Regions from separate parts of the Qipengyuania sp. L-5Y genome, predicted to be linked through region 3. Evidence: riboswitches for the same ligand, from Rfam matches in the RefSeq annotation. Region 3 holds a riboswitch; each other region holds the start of a gene.
The links. Region 3 has a riboswitch for cobalamin ahead of metE (5-methyltetrahydropteroyltriglutamate--homocysteine S-methyltransferase). Riboswitches for the same ligand answer to the same signal wherever they lie in the genome.
Positions count from the first base shown of each region.

Region 1 (5,488 bases), on a different contig from region 3:
GTTCCCGTTAGCGGTGCGAACTTGAAGCTGAATGCGCGCAACTTTGCATGCAGCTGATTTTGAGTATCGGTACGCAGCTTTGAAAACAAGGGCTGATGCGCTCGTTTCGCGTCGAATAGCGCGAAAAACATCGTCAAACCCCATCGATGGAGATCCAATCCCGTCCCATCTCCAATGCCTGTGTTGGCGTCGCCCCAACCAACTGCGCGATCAGTTCAGCCGACTCGACGAGTCGTGGGCCAGGACGATTGAAAAGATGGTGGCCATCAACGGCAAAGACCTTCCCTTTGCGAACCGCGGTAAGGTCTTTCCAACCGAAGTGGTCGACGAGCGACCCCAGATCGGCGAGCGTTTGTGGCAACAGATATCCGCAGGGCATCGCAACGATCAGATCGGGATCGGCGGCAATCAAGTCGTCCCAATTCAGCCACGAGGAATGTTCTCCGGCTCGCGCGAACAATGGGTGACCGCCGGCCGCCTCGATTAGTTCGGGTACCCAGTTTCCTGCGGCCATCAGCGGATCGATCCATTCGATCGCGGCGACACGCGGGCGATCCATCCTCTCCGCGCTACTTCGGGATAGCCCTGACATCCGCTCCTTCAAGTCACCGACGACCGATGATGCACGCTTGGGAATTCCCGCCGCTTCGGCGACCTTAGCGAAATCGCTCCATACATCTTCCAATGTATCGGGTGCCAGCGACAGCAGCGTCGGGGCGGTTCCGATCCAGTCGCCGAGTGCTTCTTCCAGATCGGCAGGGGTGACCGCGCAGACCGCGCATTGCGATTGGGTCAAGATGAGGTCGGGCCGCAAGTCCCGCAGAAGCGCGGTATCGACTTCGTATACCGACAGTCCTTGCCTCACGATTTCCTGGATCCGGTCGTCGATCTGCCGCGACGTCAGTCCTTTCTCGAGTCTGGTCGACGTGACGACCGGCAATGCCTTTACGAAAAGCGGATAATCGCATTCGTGCGAGCGACCGACGAGGCTCTCTCCCAATCCGAGTGCGACGGCGATTTCGGTCGCGCTCGGCAGGAGGGACACGATGCGCGGCTGCGCCATGTCAGGCGAACCGTATTCGCGGAGAAGGTCCGAATAGCGTGGGAGCGGCTCTGGCGAGGAGCCAGGACGCCAACAACAGTCCTGCGAACCATAATGCATCGTTCGCGAAGATCTGTCCCACGATCGCCATCGTGAAAGTCTCTGTCCCGCCTACCACCAAAGCAAACCCGAATAGCGCAGCCTCGTAAACAGCGAAGCCGATCAGAAAGGCGCCAAATGTCCGAAGGGTGCTCAGCTCGTTTTGTTCTCCCATGATGATGGCACCGGCGAGCATGGCGAGAATAGATGCGATGCCCAGCGCACCGCCCCAGGCGAACGCATATCCCGTGTGCGGGTAGCCGAGGACGGTGAACCCCAGCAACTGGTTGGTCGCCCAGATCGCGAGGATCGTCGTTAACGCGAGCGAGCGGCGCATGGTCGCGGCGGTCACGATCGTAACAGCCACGAACGGCATCATGCAGGCGGCAACCAGCGATCCGCCCACCGTCGCCAAGGCAAGTGTGACAGGCCATGCGAACCTCGCAATGTCGGACTTTGCTATCATTTCATCCGTCATCGAAATTCTCCTTAGAAACGCGCGCGCGCGCCAATGGCGAACGAGCGTCCGGGCGTCGCGAAACTGAAGACATCCTCGTAATCGGCGGCCGTCAAATTCTCGACTCGGCCGAACAGCTCGACATTATCCATCACCCTCACGTCGGCGTTGACGTTCAGCAGAAAGTAGTCGTCCAGTTGCACGCGAACCGGCACGAACGAGGGATCGATGAAAGCGCTGTCGATCGTCTCTCCATTGTAGCGCGCAACGAGCGTGACCCCTCCGGCATCCTTGGGAGCGCGCCAGTCGACAGCCAGGCTGGCGGTATGGGAGGGCCGCCGCACTTCGCGCGCGCCATCCTCGTGGGAACGCAGATAGGTGTAAGCTCCATTGACGCGCCAAGCTTCCGCGAAGCGCGCCTCGCCGAACACTTCGACGCCGTTTCTCTTGGATACGGTATCGCGATTGCCAGGGCTGGCGACGAAGTTCGGGGGCGGAAAAGAAGTGAAGATCTCTTCGTCCAGTTCGCTCTCGAAATAGGTGACCCCGATTGAAGCGCGCTCACCGAACAGCGACTGGTCGATCCCGATCTCCCATCCGCTCGACTTCTCGGGCCTGAGGTCGGGATTGCCGATGAAACGGCCGTCCACGAACCCATATAGTTCGTAGAACGAGGGGTTCTTCACCCCCGATCCGACGGCCCCGCGCACTCGCGTAGCCGCAGCGATCCGATAGCTCGCCTGAAGCCTGTACGTGGTTGTATCGGCGAACTGGTCGTTCCAGTCCCTGCGGATGGATGCGGACGCGCTCGCTCGGTCTCCGAGATCGATCGCATACTGGCCGACGAGACCGACATTGTCGATCTGTCGGCGACCGGTGAATGCGAAGCCGGTCGGATCGGTGTTACGGAAGCGTTCGCGTTCGACATCGAGAGCCGCCGTGACCCGGTGGGTCAGACCGCCAGCCTCGATACGCAACGTCGTATCGTAGGACCCTTTCAACCTCTGGCCCTCGCTGCCATAGCTGCGTCCAGTCGAAGCGAAACCGTCGCGCCGGGTATCCGCGATCTGGGCCGAAAACGCTTGGGTCCAGCGATCGTCGAGCAAGTCTAGCTCGCCCCTGATGAGCACATAGATAGCCTCGTTCTCGAAGCGGTTGCCGGGGCTATCGACCTGGAATCCGAAGGTCGGACTTCCCGGATCGGAATCGCTGTCGTTGAATTCGGCATTGGTGCGCGCGTAGCGTAATACACCAGTGAGGCGTGCATTGGTTGATGGCGCGAACGTCGTCTTCAGCGAGACCGCACCACTGTCGTTCGCAAGATCGCGCGTGCCGTTCCGGGCGCCTGGCGTGCCATCGGTGGTATTGAGTGTGGCGGACAGCGCGTAGTCGAGATCGCCACTATATCCAGCGATCCGGGCAGCACCGTTCACCATGCCGAACGAACCGGCTTCGATCCGCGCGACCGCCCCGGGCGCATCGCGGCCGTCGAGAGTGATGTACTGGATGACGCCGCCGATCGCGTCCGACCCGTAGATCGCGCTCTGCTGTCCGCGCAGCACCTCGATCCGCGAAGCCTCGTCGGCGATAAGCGTTCCGAAATCGAACTCGCCGGCATAGGGATCCGACACCTCGATCCCGTCAACGAGGACGAGCGTATGGTTGGCTTCAGCACCGCGCAACCGAAGCTGTGTCTGACCGGGAACCCGTCCGACCGCGACCCCTGGGACGTCGCGGAGCACGTCGGACACCTCGCGGACTTGCCTCCGGTCGAGGATTTGCTCGTCGAGGACGGTGACCGATCCGCCGATCCGGTCGAGCGGCATGGGATCGGTGGCGCGGTTCCCGGTGACGACGATCGAGGTGTTGGATGTCTCTGGATCGGCAGCGGGATCGATGGTCTGAGCGAGCGATGGAGCCGGCAGAAGCACGGAAGACAGAAGCGACAGGTGAATGTATTTCATGAGAACGAATTTCCGGGGCGCCGGGCGACTTGGCCGGAGCGTCCGCACGAGTGCGGTCGACGAGACTGCTAGGGACGGACGCGTGCATCCCCCGGCAGTCCTGCCGATGCGGCTCCAACCGCTACTCGTCGCCCGGACGAAATTCGTTTCGCGCCTGGCCAATCCCATGAGCCCGGCAAGAGCGACACGCGCCGGTCGGTCTCCTGGCTCACGGGTTGTCGCACGAAACATACCTTCCCAGACGACAATTGCCGCCCAGTGGTTGTGGAGCCAACCCCACCCATGTTACGCGCTCGCCGCTTACAGTTGCAGGGACAGCCGCAGAATTGGCCTATCGAGACCTCACTGCGTTCCCGTTACCGGCACGCTTTATCGACATTTGATTCTGCCGACGCTCGTCTCATAGACTTTGGTCGAATGAGCGGCAAGCGCTCAGTTCCAGAGCAACGCAGCAAGACGATGGTCGCCGTTTTAGGGGGTAGGTGAACTTAATCCATCGTATCTGTTTAGGTCACCAACTGAAATGCCCAGATGTTGATCCGTCGACCTTTGGATTGGCACCAGCTTTCGCTTTCGTCTGAGATCGATTCTCAACCCTTTCTTAAATATCGCGAATGGTGTCGGAAGCCGTACGGCAGCATTTTAGTTTCTAATGCGCAAGCCGGACAGATCGCATACGGTCCAACTTCGTCGCCGGTTCAATGTCCTCTATATTGAATGCGCGGCCTAAAAGCCGACCGTCGCACACCCACCCTAAACCACGACATTAAAGCGTCAACATTATTGACCCAGAAGCTGACACATAGGCCGTCCACGAGCGTGGCCGCAACCAATCGTCGAGTATCCCGTGTGCGCTCGTAATCCGAATATCTGGCGCTTGGTGTGCGATGATCGCGTCGTTGCGCTGCCTTGGCGTTGCATCATTTAGCGACGCTCTTAGACACTGCCGCTACAGAAACTTTGCAGCTTGGTTGCTAATCAGAAGCACACTCGCAACGCTATCACTGCAGGTCGCTGGCAGCGCCGGATACAGTCGCGATGCACTCCGCTTGCAGGCGTAATCGGCGTGGGGTATTTGTCCGTAAGCGTCTGATTTGAAGAAAGAAAATGAGGGCCGCTGTATTTGGGGAGGACTTGGCTGCGGCCAAGTCTTGCACAGCGGCTGCATCAGGCGCTTCCCTCGCTCCGGTTAAACGGAAGCGTAGGAGTCGGATGATGGAGTACTTTGCAGGGCTCGATGTATCGATCGAGGAGACCGCGATCTGTGTGGTGGGCGATGACGGGAAGGTGGTACTGGAGACCGAGGTCCCGACCGAGCCGGAGCTGATCGCTGAGGCGCTGGAGCGGTTTGCGGGACGGCTGCGCCGGGTCGGCCATGAGGCGGGATCGGTATCGCCGTGGCTGCATGCCGGATTGATCGAGCTGGGCTTGCCCGCCGTCTGTCTGGAGACGCGCCATGTGCGCGCCGCGCTGTCGGCCCAGCGCAACAAGACCGACGCCGCCGATGCGCTCGGTATCGCCCATATCATGCGCACCGGGTGGTTCCGGCAGGCGCATATCAAGACCGAGGAGTGCTACCGGATACGCCTGCTGCTGGTCCAGCGGCGCAACCTCAAGCGCAAGTTCCTCGATATCGAGAACGCCATCCGCCACTCGCTGAAGGTGTTCGGGATCCGGCTTGGCAAGGTCGGACGCGGATCGATGGCGAAGGCCGTGCGCGAGGCGGTCGCAGGCGATGCGATGACCGCAGGGCTGATGGACTGCATGCTCAGAGCCCGCGCGGCGCTGTGGGATGAGTATCTGATCCTGCACAAGCTCGTCACCCAGCTCGCCATGCGCGACGAGCTGTGCCGCCGGTTCATGGCGATCCCGGGCGTCGGCCCGGTGACCGCGCTGAGCTTCAAGAGCGCGATCGATGATCCCACC
Region 1 is NZ_JBSXOM010000025.1:1,327-6,814, reverse strand. Features, by position in the region: gene AC13F2_RS05195 (hypothetical protein) at 1-57, shown strand, start outside; gene AC13F2_RS05190 (cobalamin-binding protein) at 134-1,063, opposite strand; gene AC13F2_RS05185 (hypothetical protein) at 1,065-1,619, opposite strand; gene AC13F2_RS05180 (TonB-dependent receptor plug domain-containing protein) at 1,631-3,562, opposite strand; cobalamin riboswitch at 3,739-3,970, opposite strand; gene AC13F2_RS05175 (IS110 family RNA-guided transposase) at 4,778-5,488, shown strand, end outside.
Region 1: linked by a shared signal. The riboswitch ahead of AC13F2_RS05180 (TonB-dependent receptor plug domain-containing protein) and the one ahead of metE (5-methyltetrahydropteroyltriglutamate--homocysteine S-methyltransferase) in region 3 are both predicted to bind cobalamin.

Region 2 (5,488 bases), on a different contig from region 3:
GCGCCCGACACGAAACTGCGATCAACCTTGATCTTCGAAAACGGCCATTGATTTATATAGCTCAGCGAAGAGTAACCCGTTCCGAAATCGTCGAGCGCAAACCGAACTCCGGCACGCGCAAGATCTTCGATGAACATCCCGATGCTCGGGCTGTCTTCCAGAAACACGTTTTCGGTAATTTCAAGCTCGAGACGGTCCGGCGACAGGCCCGCATCTCTGATCGCGCTGAGAATACCCAGAGCCGCGCCCGGAGCCTTAATCTGCATCGGCGAAAGATTGACCGCGACGGATATATCGTCGGGCCAGGCTGCGGCCGCCCGCGCGGCTTCGCCAGTGAGCCAGTTGCCGAGAGTTACGATTGCGCCGCATTCTTCGGCAACCGGGATGAACTGATCGGGAGGAATTTCTCCCCTCGTCGGGTGGAGCCAGCGCGCCAGCGCTTCGAAACAGCGAATGCGCCCCGTGTCCAGATCGACAATCGGCTGAAAGTAGACGGACATTTCATGCCGCGAGAGCGCAAGGCGAAGTTCCGTCTCGATCTTTCGGCGATGGGTCAGGTCCCTGGTCATCGATGGGGTGAAGAATCGAATTTGGGATCGTCCGGCGACTTTGGCCTCATACAGCGCCATATCCGCATGGCGCATCAATTGATCTGCCGTCACGCCATCGATCGGCATCAAGGCGATGCCGATCGATGCGCCCATTTCCAGGCGTTCCCCATCGACTTGCAGCGGACGCATGACCTCGCCCAGGAGCGTGTTGGCCATGACAGACGCGGCGTTGCGGTCGGCTATCTGGCAGGCAACGACGAACTCGTCACCGGCGAAACGAGCGACGATACCGTCCTCGCCGACCAGCGCGGCGATCCGCGCGCCGATAGTGTGCAGAACCTCATCACCTGCTTGATGACCTTTGAGATCGTTGACTTCCTTGAACCTGTCCAGGTCGATCCAGAAAATACCAGCCCGCCCGTCGACATCTGCCGCCGAGATGACGCCAGGCAAAAGGCGGTCCAGCCCAAGACGATTGGAAAGCCCGGTTACCGTGTCGGTCAGGGCGAAGGTTTCCATTTCCGCTGCCAGCGCTGCGCTGCGGTCTGCCGCGTCGAGGGATTCGTGCAAGGTGCGAAAGATGGAGGTGACGATCGAGTACATTGCGGGAAAGAGAAGAGCGATGGTTATCGCAAGACATGCCCCGGCGATCGAACCATGGGCGATCGACGCGATGACTATGGGTGTCGACACCAGCGTCAACTGGCCCAGAGCTATGGCCGGACGCGCGGCGTTGTGCGCGCAGATGCCTATGCCGTAGCCCAGCGCATTCGAAATGATCAGGACCTGCGCCATCGCATCGATGTCGAGCGCGATGGCCGATGCAGCCACAGTGCCGAGGATGAGGCTGAAGCCGAACGCGCCGAACTTGTAAGCGAATTCAAGCTGGGCCGCACTTATCTCTTCCGGGCGCTTCGCCAGGTGACGAGAGTTGACAATGCGCAGGACGGCGATGCTGCTGAGCAGAAAGACAAGTGAATAGAGGAGGGCGCTACCGGACAGATACGCCACGACCGTGCTCGAGATGGTGCAGTTCATGGCGCCTACTGCAAGGGCCGTGCGCCGGTCGTAGAGAGAACGAATGAGAGAGTTGCGAGCTTTCTCGCTCAACGGATCTGTCGACGACGCATGGGCGACGTACCGCTTCAAATCGAATGACCCGCTTCGCTCACCCATGGCAAAGCGTTTAAGGCGGATCCATCATATTTCAGTTAACGGTAACACGTGGATTTTCCGGAGTTATACGGGGGATATGCTCGCCAGCAACGACTTGATGGCAAGCTGCTCATCAAGGCGTCTGGCCAGCCCGCGGTCGAGCGTTCGGCAGATGCCGAGCCACCAGTCGTAACTTTCGGTGTCGTCGGCCGCATGGGCGTGTTCAGCCTGCTGCGCTGCAACTTTCGCCGCGCTCAGCCCATGGTTCGCAAAGTGCTTCAGCGCTGCATGCATCACGCCATCGATAGGGGAAGCGGTGGCGACCATCTGCGCTGCCCCGGCATTGTCGTTCGCCGCGCGCGAGTGCGCTTTGCGAGCCAGTGCCCGGGCAATCGGCGAATGAGCGGTGGAACGTGCGGCAGCGAAATGGACCGGCATGCCATGGTCTCCTCAGGGGGGCTGGGCTGTTGAACCCCCTCATGGCCGAAGCACGCTAAACTTCGGTTCCGCAGCATGGTTGTGGAGACGTAAAGGATTGCCTTCGTGTTGGCCCGCAAGCCTATTTTTTCCCGGGCTCGTTGATCCATTTGCCTGAATTGGCATACTCCTCGCGAACCCTGCCGGATTGCGGAAGCTTGTCGGCTGGAGCTGCGGCGGCGGGCGCCCCAACCGGCGCATCCGGTTCGGTACTGATACCGATAGCGGCATTGGACGGAGGGGTAGGCTGTACAGGGCCGGGGACGTCCGCTTCCGCGCGCCGAACGTTGGGGGCGGCAAGCGGCTCCGCGCCGGCATAGTCGTCGGTAAAGGCACCGGCGGTTCCGGCCCCGCCTTTCCAGCGATAGAAACGGTGCGCGCCGATGGCACCGATATAGTCGAGGCTGGCGGCCCAATAGGGGTTCACGTAATTGGTGTGGTAATGTGTGGCCAGGCCGACGGGCTTGTAAACCTCGCCCGCCAAGGCACCCAGCGCTACGGATTGGGCCACCGCCCACCCCCGGCGGGAAGGGGTGCGCGCCAGTGATCCGTCGCAGGTGAAGCTGAACTGGCAGCCCGTCTTGCGTTCCGACCCCTGAAACACCACACCGCAGATGCTGGCGGGATAGGCGGGATGTGCAACCCGGTTCAGGACCACTTGCGCCACCGCTTGTTGGCCCGACAGGCTTTCGCTGGCGGCTTCGTAGTACACGGCCATGGAAAGGCACTGCAATGCGCGCGCCTTGTCGATACCGTTGCCCGTCTGGCGAAATGCCTGTGCCGCTGCAACCGCGCCATGACTTTGTGCAAATTCGACGGTTTCAAGCGTCCCTTCGCTCTTGCGAAGGTCGGCGATATCTGTGGCAAGGCGCGGGGCATCTTCGAGGTAATAGAAGGCCGATCCAGGAAAGCTTTCGCCAGCCGTTTCGAACGGCATGGGCGTCAAGGGTACGCGTTCGTCGCCCAGGCCAATCGCGCTTCTGAAATCGGACCATTCGCCTTGCGCAGCCACGGTCGGAAGAGCGATGGCAGCGCCAAGAATACCGAGGCGGGTCGCCAGTTTACGGCGATCCTGCAGTCTGGCGGCTCGGCGCTGGGCGCGCGGCGAGGCGACGTGCAGCGCACGGTCCTTGTCCCCGGCCAACACTTCCAATCCGCTCAAACTGCGTCCTTCTTTCAGGAATTGCCCATAGCCTATACCCGGTAAGGCCGACAGATGTGTGCGATCGCCATCCCGCAACGGGACGGGATTCGATGGCGCCCTATAACAGCAAAACTTAATGAAGTTGCGTCTTGTGCAACGACACATTGCGCAGTAGTCGGCGCCGCGAGTCACGGGTTGGCCTGTTTGCGCAGGCCCGAAGAGGGAAGAGGGTGCAAGCCCCTCGCTGCTCCCGCAACTGTGACCGGGGAGGTCCGCTCCATATGCCACTGCGAAAGCGGGAAGGCGGAACAGGGCCGCTGATCCGGGAGCCAGGAGACCTGCCCATGACCGTCGTTCGGCTGCAGGGCGGGGTGTACCTGTAGCAAACGTGGATGGAGCGTTTCGGCTCCCTCCCGTCATGGGCGGCATTTCGTTCATGACAGGAGGTTACGTGTATAAATATCTGCTTTTGATTTCCGCTTCGGCAATGCCTGGCGCAGCGTATGCGCAGACTGCCAGCGAGCAGGCGCTCGAGGAAATCATCGCCGCCCAGGACGAGGCAAACGAGGCTGGCGATCAGCAAGCGACTGTGGGCAGCTATCGCAGCGCGGCCCCGGCCGAGGCGATCATCACGGTCACGGCCAACGGCCTCGGCACCGATCTGCGCAATACCGGCCAGTCGGTCACCGTCATCGGACGGGAAGAGATCGAAACCATTCAGGGTGCCGATCCGGCACGCGCACTTGCGCGCGTTCCCGGTCTGTCGCTGTCGCGTAGCGGGGGTGTCGGTACGGTAACCAGCGTAAACGTGCGCGGCGCCAATCCCGATCAGCTTCTGGTACTGGTCGACGGCGTGCGCGTGGCCGACCAGGCGAGCCCTTCGGGCGGCTTCGATTTCGGCAATCTGCTGCTTGGTACAGCCGGCAAGATCGATGTTCTGCGCGGATCGAACAGCACGATCTGGGGATCGGAAGCCGTGGGCGGGGTGATCGACATCTCGACGCGGGCCGAGCGCGGCATGACTGCCAGCGTCGAGTACGGCTCGCGCGACACGCTGTTTGCCAGCGCCGCTGCCGGAGCAGGCAATGACAATGCCTTTATCGGCCTGACCGGGTCATGGTTCGAGACCGACGGATTTTCCGCAGCCGCATCGGGCACGGAAGCCGACGGATCGAAGCAATTCGCTATCGGCTCCAGCGCCTTCCTCAATCTGACCCCCAGCCTCGAGCTGTTCGCGCATGGCAACTTTGCGGAAGGCGACGTCGAGATCGATGGCTTTCCCGCACCCGATTTCGTTCTCGCGGATACCGACGATACGCAGAAAACCACGCGTTACTGGGGCGATGTCGGCCTTGCCTATTACGGCAACGACCTGACCCTGCGCGCCGCGTACAGCCTGTCCGATACCAAGCGCGCCAATCGCGATGGTTCCGGGGCGGAGACCTTTGCCAGCGACGGCCGCTCCGATCGCATCTCGCTGCGCGGAGAATACCGTTTGCTGGGCGGTCTCTCGCTGGCTTTCGGCGGCGATCATGAATGGACCGAGTTTGAAACGAGCTTCGACACGGCCGCCGAAACCGAAATCAGCGGGGCCTATGCGCAGCTTGGCTGGGTGATGGGCCGTCTGGCCGTCCATGGCGGTGCGCGCGTGGACGATCACGAACAGTTCGGCACGCATGTAAGCTTCGGCGGCGATGTGAGCTATGGCTTTGGCGATGACTGGCGCGTGCGCGGTAGCGTGGGCGAAGGTTTCAAGGCACCGACACTGTACCAGTTGCTCTCGTTCTACGGGAATACGGAGCTCGAACCCGAAGAAAGCACCAGCTACGATCTGGGAGTTGAGAAAGGGCAGCGGGGCTCAGGTCTGCATCTCGCGCTGACGGGCTTCCGCCGCGACAGCGACAATCTGATCGGGTTCGGCGTTACGCCTGAAAGACCTTCCGGCGTATACCTGAACACCGCCCGCGCCCGCGCGCAGGGCATCGAAGCGGAGGCAGGCTTCGATCTTGCACCCGGTCTTCGCCTTGCCGGCACATATTCCTATGTCGATGCGGAAGATCGTACGACCGATCTCGATCTGGCGCGGCGACCCAAGCATTTCGGTACCATTTACGGCGACTGGATCAGCGATTTCGGTCTCGGCCTGGGGGCGGATCTGCGC
Region 2 is NZ_JBSXOM010000024.1:19,716-25,203, reverse strand. Features, by position in the region: gene AC13F2_RS04485 (putative bifunctional diguanylate cyclase/phosphodiesterase) at 1-1,661, opposite strand, end outside; gene AC13F2_RS04480 (hypothetical protein) at 1,791-2,144, opposite strand; gene AC13F2_RS04475 (cell wall hydrolase) at 2,266-3,345, opposite strand; cobalamin riboswitch at 3,503-3,687, shown strand; gene AC13F2_RS04470 (TonB-dependent receptor plug domain-containing protein) at 3,779-5,488, shown strand, end outside.
Region 2: linked by a shared signal. The riboswitch ahead of AC13F2_RS04470 (TonB-dependent receptor plug domain-containing protein) and the one ahead of metE (5-methyltetrahydropteroyltriglutamate--homocysteine S-methyltransferase) in region 3 are both predicted to bind cobalamin.

Region 3 (5,488 bases):
TTGACTGAAAAGCAGGTGCTCGACGAACGGCCCGTCTATCCGTGGCTGGATGAACTGGGCATGGAATGGAGCCTATCCAAGGCGCGTGAATATCTCGGCGTGGACGATCCCGACACCAAGCTTCTGCTGGGGAAGGAGAGTCCGGAACAGCTTGCCGAACGGCTGGTAAACGGCACTTCCCTCGCCGATCCGGCAGTCCGAAAGGCGCTGTGGGATGGCGGCCTCGAGGCGGTAGAGGCGTCTGACGATCCCATGATCAAGTACGCGCTCAAACTGGCCACGCGCCAGCGCGAATTGAAGGCGCTGGCCGACGCCCAGTATTCGGGTCCACTGGCAGCCGCCGGCGTCAAACTGGCCGATGCGCGCTTTGCCGCCTACGGTGACAGCCTCTATCCGGACGCCACTTTTACCCTGCGCATCAGCTATGGCCAGGTGAAGGGCTGGATCGAGCGTGGCAATCAGGTCCCGTTCCAAACGACGATGGGCGGAACCTTTGAGCGTGCTACCGGCAACGCACCCTTCGATGTGGCACCGGCCTTCGCTGCAAACCAGACGAAGATCGACAAGAATACGACCTACGATTTCGTGACGACGAACGATATCATCGGCGGCAACTCCGGATCACCGGTGATCGACCGGGCCGGTACCGTGATCGGTGCAGCCTTCGACGGCAACATCCATTCGCTGGGTGGCAATTACGGATACGATGGCACACTCAATCGAACCGTCGCTGTCTCTGCCGCAGCGGTGCAGGAGGCGTTGGAGACGATCTATCCCGCCCCTGCCCTCGTCGAGGAACTGGCCCGGCGCTGAGCACTGCTCGTCCAGAAACGGGCGAGCTGAAAACGCCTGTCCGCTTTACGAACAGGCATTAAAAATTCGGATGATCGCCTATCAATAGAGCATATAAAGAATTCTTTATATGCTCTATTGACGTGATGGCTTGGAAAGCCGATGGGATGTTTGTCGAGGTTCTCCGGTCGGTTCGCCGCGCCGGAGCTAAGACGGGAAGCCGGTGCGCGCCCTGACAAGGGCGCAATGCCGGCGCTGCCCCCGCAACTGTAAGCGGCGAGCGGCGGTCCACTCATGTCACTGGAAGGCGAGCCTTCCGGGAAGACGGACCGTTTTGCTTTGACCCGCGAGCCAGGAGACCTGCCTCCGACGCGATAACGTCCACCGGCGGGGTGCCCGGTCTGGTCGCTTGCAGGACGCGCGCCCGGATTTACCGTCGCGCGTCCGGCGTGCGCGCCCGACCGGTCTCCCCCGTCTTCATCGGGGTAAATGAAAATGACCGTTTCCGTTGCTAGCCTGGGGTTTCCCCGCATCGGCCCACGCCGCGAACTGAAATTCGCACTCGAGAAATTCTGGGCCGGCACTATTTCACCAGCCGAATTGGAAGAGGCCGCACAGGGCCTGAGAACCGCGACATGGGCGCGGCAGAAGGCACTCGGCGTCGATTGGCTGCCCTCAAACGATTTCTCGCTGTACGACCATGTGCTCGACACAAGCGTGATGCTCGGCGCCATTCCGGCGCGCTATGACCTCGCCAGCGGCCAGGCAGCCGGGCTCGAAACCTATTTTGCGATGGCACGCGGTGCGACTGGCGGTGCGACTTGCGGCCACGCGCATGGCAGCGTGACCGCTGGCGAGATGACCAAATGGTTCGACACCAACTATCATTTCATTGTCCCCGAGATCGAGCCTGAAACTCGGCTGCAACTCGGGCACATCAAGCCTCTGGAGGACTATCTCGAAGCCAAGGCGCAGGGTCTTGAAACGCGTCCGGTCATTCTTGGACCGGTAACCTGGCTGAGCCTTGCAAAAGAGTACGGAAGCGATCCGTTCGACCTGCTCGAAGAGGTTCTTGCGCTTTATGCCACTGTGCTCGCGCGGCTCGAGGAAGCAGGCGCTGAATGGGTGCAGATCGATGAACCCATCCTCGTTACAGACCTTACCGATCGGCAGCGCCGCGCGTTTACCCGCGCTTATGCCAAGCTGGGCCGTGCTGGCCCGAAGATCATGCTGGCCACCTATTTCGGAGGTCTGGAAAATAACCTGTCGCTCGCCGCGTCCCTGCCGGTCGCCGGACTGCATATCGATCTGGCGCGCGCTCCGGAGCAATTGGATGCGGTGGTGAAGGCGGTGCCGCAAAACCGCCTGCTCTCGCTTGGCGTGGTGGACGGACGCAATGTCTGGCGCGCCGATCTAGCCGCGCTGCTTGATCGTCTGGAGCCGCTGGCGGCGCAGCGTGATCTGGTGCTCGCCCCTTCCTGTTCGCTGCTGCACGTGCCCGTCGATCTGCAGTTGGAGAGCAAGCTGGACGATGAGTTGAAGCAGTGGCTGGCATTTGCAGTGCAAAAGATCGAGGAGCTCGATCTGCTGCGCCGGGCGTTAGCGAATGGAAGAGAAAGCGTCGCGGCTGAGCTGGCCACCTCCGCCCGTGCGACCGAAGCGCGCAAGACTGCTGCACGTATCCATGATCGCGCTGTCAGCGAACGGATCGCTGCCCTCACGCACGACATGCGTGAACGCCGCGCGGGTCATGCCGAGCGCGTCAAAACTCAGAGCGAGGTGCTCAATCTACCTCTCTTCCCGACGACCACCATCGGGTCCTTTCCGCAGACCGGCGCCGTGCGCAAAGCCCGCGCCGAGTATAATCGCGGCGTACTGGACGGTAAGAGCTACGACGCTTTCCTGCACCAAGAAACCGAGCGCGCGATCAGATGGCAGGAAGAGGCCGGGCTCGACATGCTGGTCCATGGCGAATTCGAGCGCAACGACATGGTCCAGTATTTCGGCGAGAAGCTTGCGGGTTTCGCTTTCACCGTGAATGGCTGGGTGCAAAGCTACGGGTCGCGCTGCGTCAGACCGCCTATCCTTTACGGCGATGTTTCGCGGCCCGAACCGATGACGGTCGATTGGTGGCGCTATGCTCAGGGGCTGACAGGCAAGCCTGTCAAAGGCATGCTGACCGGTCCGGTCACGATCCTCAACTGGAGTTTCGTGCGCGACGATCAGCCCCGAGAGGCGAGTTGCCGCCAGATCGCGCTGGCGATCCGCGACGAGGTACTCGACCTGGAAGCGGCGGGCTGCAAGGCGATCCAGATCGATGAGGCAGCGCTGCGGGAAGGACTTCCCCTGCGCGAGCGTGACTGGCCGGCCTATCTGGATTGGGCGGTCGACTGTTTCCGCCTCGCGGCTGCCGGCGTCGGCAACCAGACCCAGATCCATACGCATATGTGCTATTCGGAGTTCAACGACATTCTGCCTTCGATCGGCGCCATGGACACCGACGTCATCTCGATCGAAACTGCACGTTCGCAGATGGAGTTGCTCGCGGGTTTTGCCAGCTATCGCTATCCCAGCGCAATCGGGCCGGGAATTTACGACATCCACTCGGCGCGCGTCCCGGGCGAGGACGAGATGGTTGCATTGATGCGACTAGCGCAGAAGCATCTGCGTCCGGAGCAGCTTTGGGTAAATCCCGATTGCGGGCTGAAGACCCGCGGTTGGGACGAAGTCAAACCGGCAATCGCCGCGATGGTATCGGCCGCCCGAACCTTGCGTGCAGAAACAAACACAAAGGCATAATCCGATGAGTAAGACGAAGGACGCACGGCCCGCTGTGCAGTTGATCGACATCGTGTTCCCTGGCGACACGAACCATCACGGGACGCTGTTCGGCGGCGTCGCACTGGCGCACATGGACAAGGTCGCATTCCTCGCCGCCTCGCGCCACGGACGCGCGCCCTTCGTCACCGCCTCATCGCAGAAGATCGACTTCGCCGCTCCCGCGCAAGAAGGCGATCTGGTTGAAGTGACAGGGCACCTCGTACGCGTGGGCACAAGTTCACTCGATGTCGAAGTCGAACTGATCGCAGAAGCGCCGGTTTCGGGTGAACGACGCCTATGCACCCGCGGGCGCTTTACATTGGTGGCAAGAAAAGGCCCCACGACAAAACTGCCGCTTCCGGCGATGTTCGAATGCGCCCCCATAGAGCCGAGCTCTATCCTGCGGCTCGCAGAGATGGTGTTTCCCGGGCAAACCAACCACTACGGCACGCTCTACGGGGGCGACGCGCTGAAGATGATGGGCAAAGCGGCCTTTATCGCCGCTACCCGCCATACACGCGAGGTCTTGGTGATGGCATCTTCAGACCGCATCGATTTCGTCGCGCCAATCAGGGAAGGCGATATGGTTGAACTGGTCGCCGAGGTGAAGATGACCGGGCGTAGTTCCGTACGCGTTGCGGTGGAAATCTGGTCCGAAGACCTTCTAAGCGGAATACGTGTCCATGCTGCGACAGCGGCGTTCACCTTTGTAGCCGTGAACGAGATGGGCACGAGCAAGACCGTTCGGGCGCGCCACGAGTAACCTCTCACAACGGTGGTTCGAGCGTGCGACGGCTTCGGCTCGTAAAGAAAGTTACACTATATCATTGACCTCGGCAGATCGTCAGGTATGGGCGCGGCGTTATGAGATATAGTCTCATACACTATGCCCCTCCTGCCTTGGAATACAATGATCATCCAGCCTTCTACTGCCGCTTACGCTATTGCCTCCCTGTGTCTGATCGCGCCCGCGGCGAATGTTCATGCGCAGAACATCAGCATGCCAGAGGAGGACACGGCGAGCACACCCGATGGCAGTTCGGCGATTGTCGTCAGTGGTGTGCGCCAAGCCTATCGCGGAAACTTTGCCGTGACCGAAATTCCTCAGTCGATCGACCTGATTGATTCCGAAACGCTTGAAGAAAACAATCTCGTCAGACTTAACGACGCGCTTGATCTCAACGCCTCGGTCGCGCGCCAGAATACGCTCGGTGGGTTATGGGATTCCTTCGCCATTCGCGGCTTTGCAGGCGATGAGAACATCCCGACCGGCTATCTGGTCAATGGCTTTAATGGAGGACGCGGTTTCGGCGGGGAACGGGACACAGCGGGGATCGAGCGGATCGAAGTCCTGAAAGGCCCCGCCGCTGCCTTGCTGGGTCGCGGCGAACCCGGTGGGACAGTCAATCTCGTGACCAAGCAGGCGCAGATCGGCGACACCTTTGGAACTGTCAGTGCGCAATTCGGCAGCTTTGACAGACTGCGCTCGGAAGCCGACATCAATATTGCGGTCACTGGCGCCCTGAGCGCGCGATTAATCGGATATATCGAAGATGGCGACACGTTTCGCGATACTGTCAACGAGTATCGCTGGGGCTTCCTGCCTTCGATCGGATTGGCGATCGGACCGGATACGCGCGTTACATACGATTTGGAAAAGACTCGTGTCGAAGTGCCGTTCGACCGCGGGATCGTTGTGCTAAACGGGGATTTCGAGACCGTCCCTCGCAGCCGTTATCTCGGTGAGCCGGGCGACGGCGATCACATCGCGCGGGCTGAAGGCCATTCACTTCGCGTGCAGCACGACTTCAATGATCGCTGGAGCGTGCTTCTGGGCGGCAGCATTCGCGATACCTTGCTTACCGGGTTGTCGTCC
Region 3 is NZ_JBSXOM010000013.1:5,326-10,813, reverse strand. Features, by position in the region: gene AC13F2_RS00695 (S46 family peptidase) at 1-813, shown strand, start outside; cobalamin riboswitch at 953-1,174, shown strand; gene metE (5-methyltetrahydropteroyltriglutamate--homocysteine S-methyltransferase) at 1,288-3,591, shown strand; gene AC13F2_RS00685 (acyl-CoA thioesterase) at 3,596-4,375, shown strand; gene AC13F2_RS00680 (TonB-dependent siderophore receptor) at 4,613-5,488, shown strand, end outside.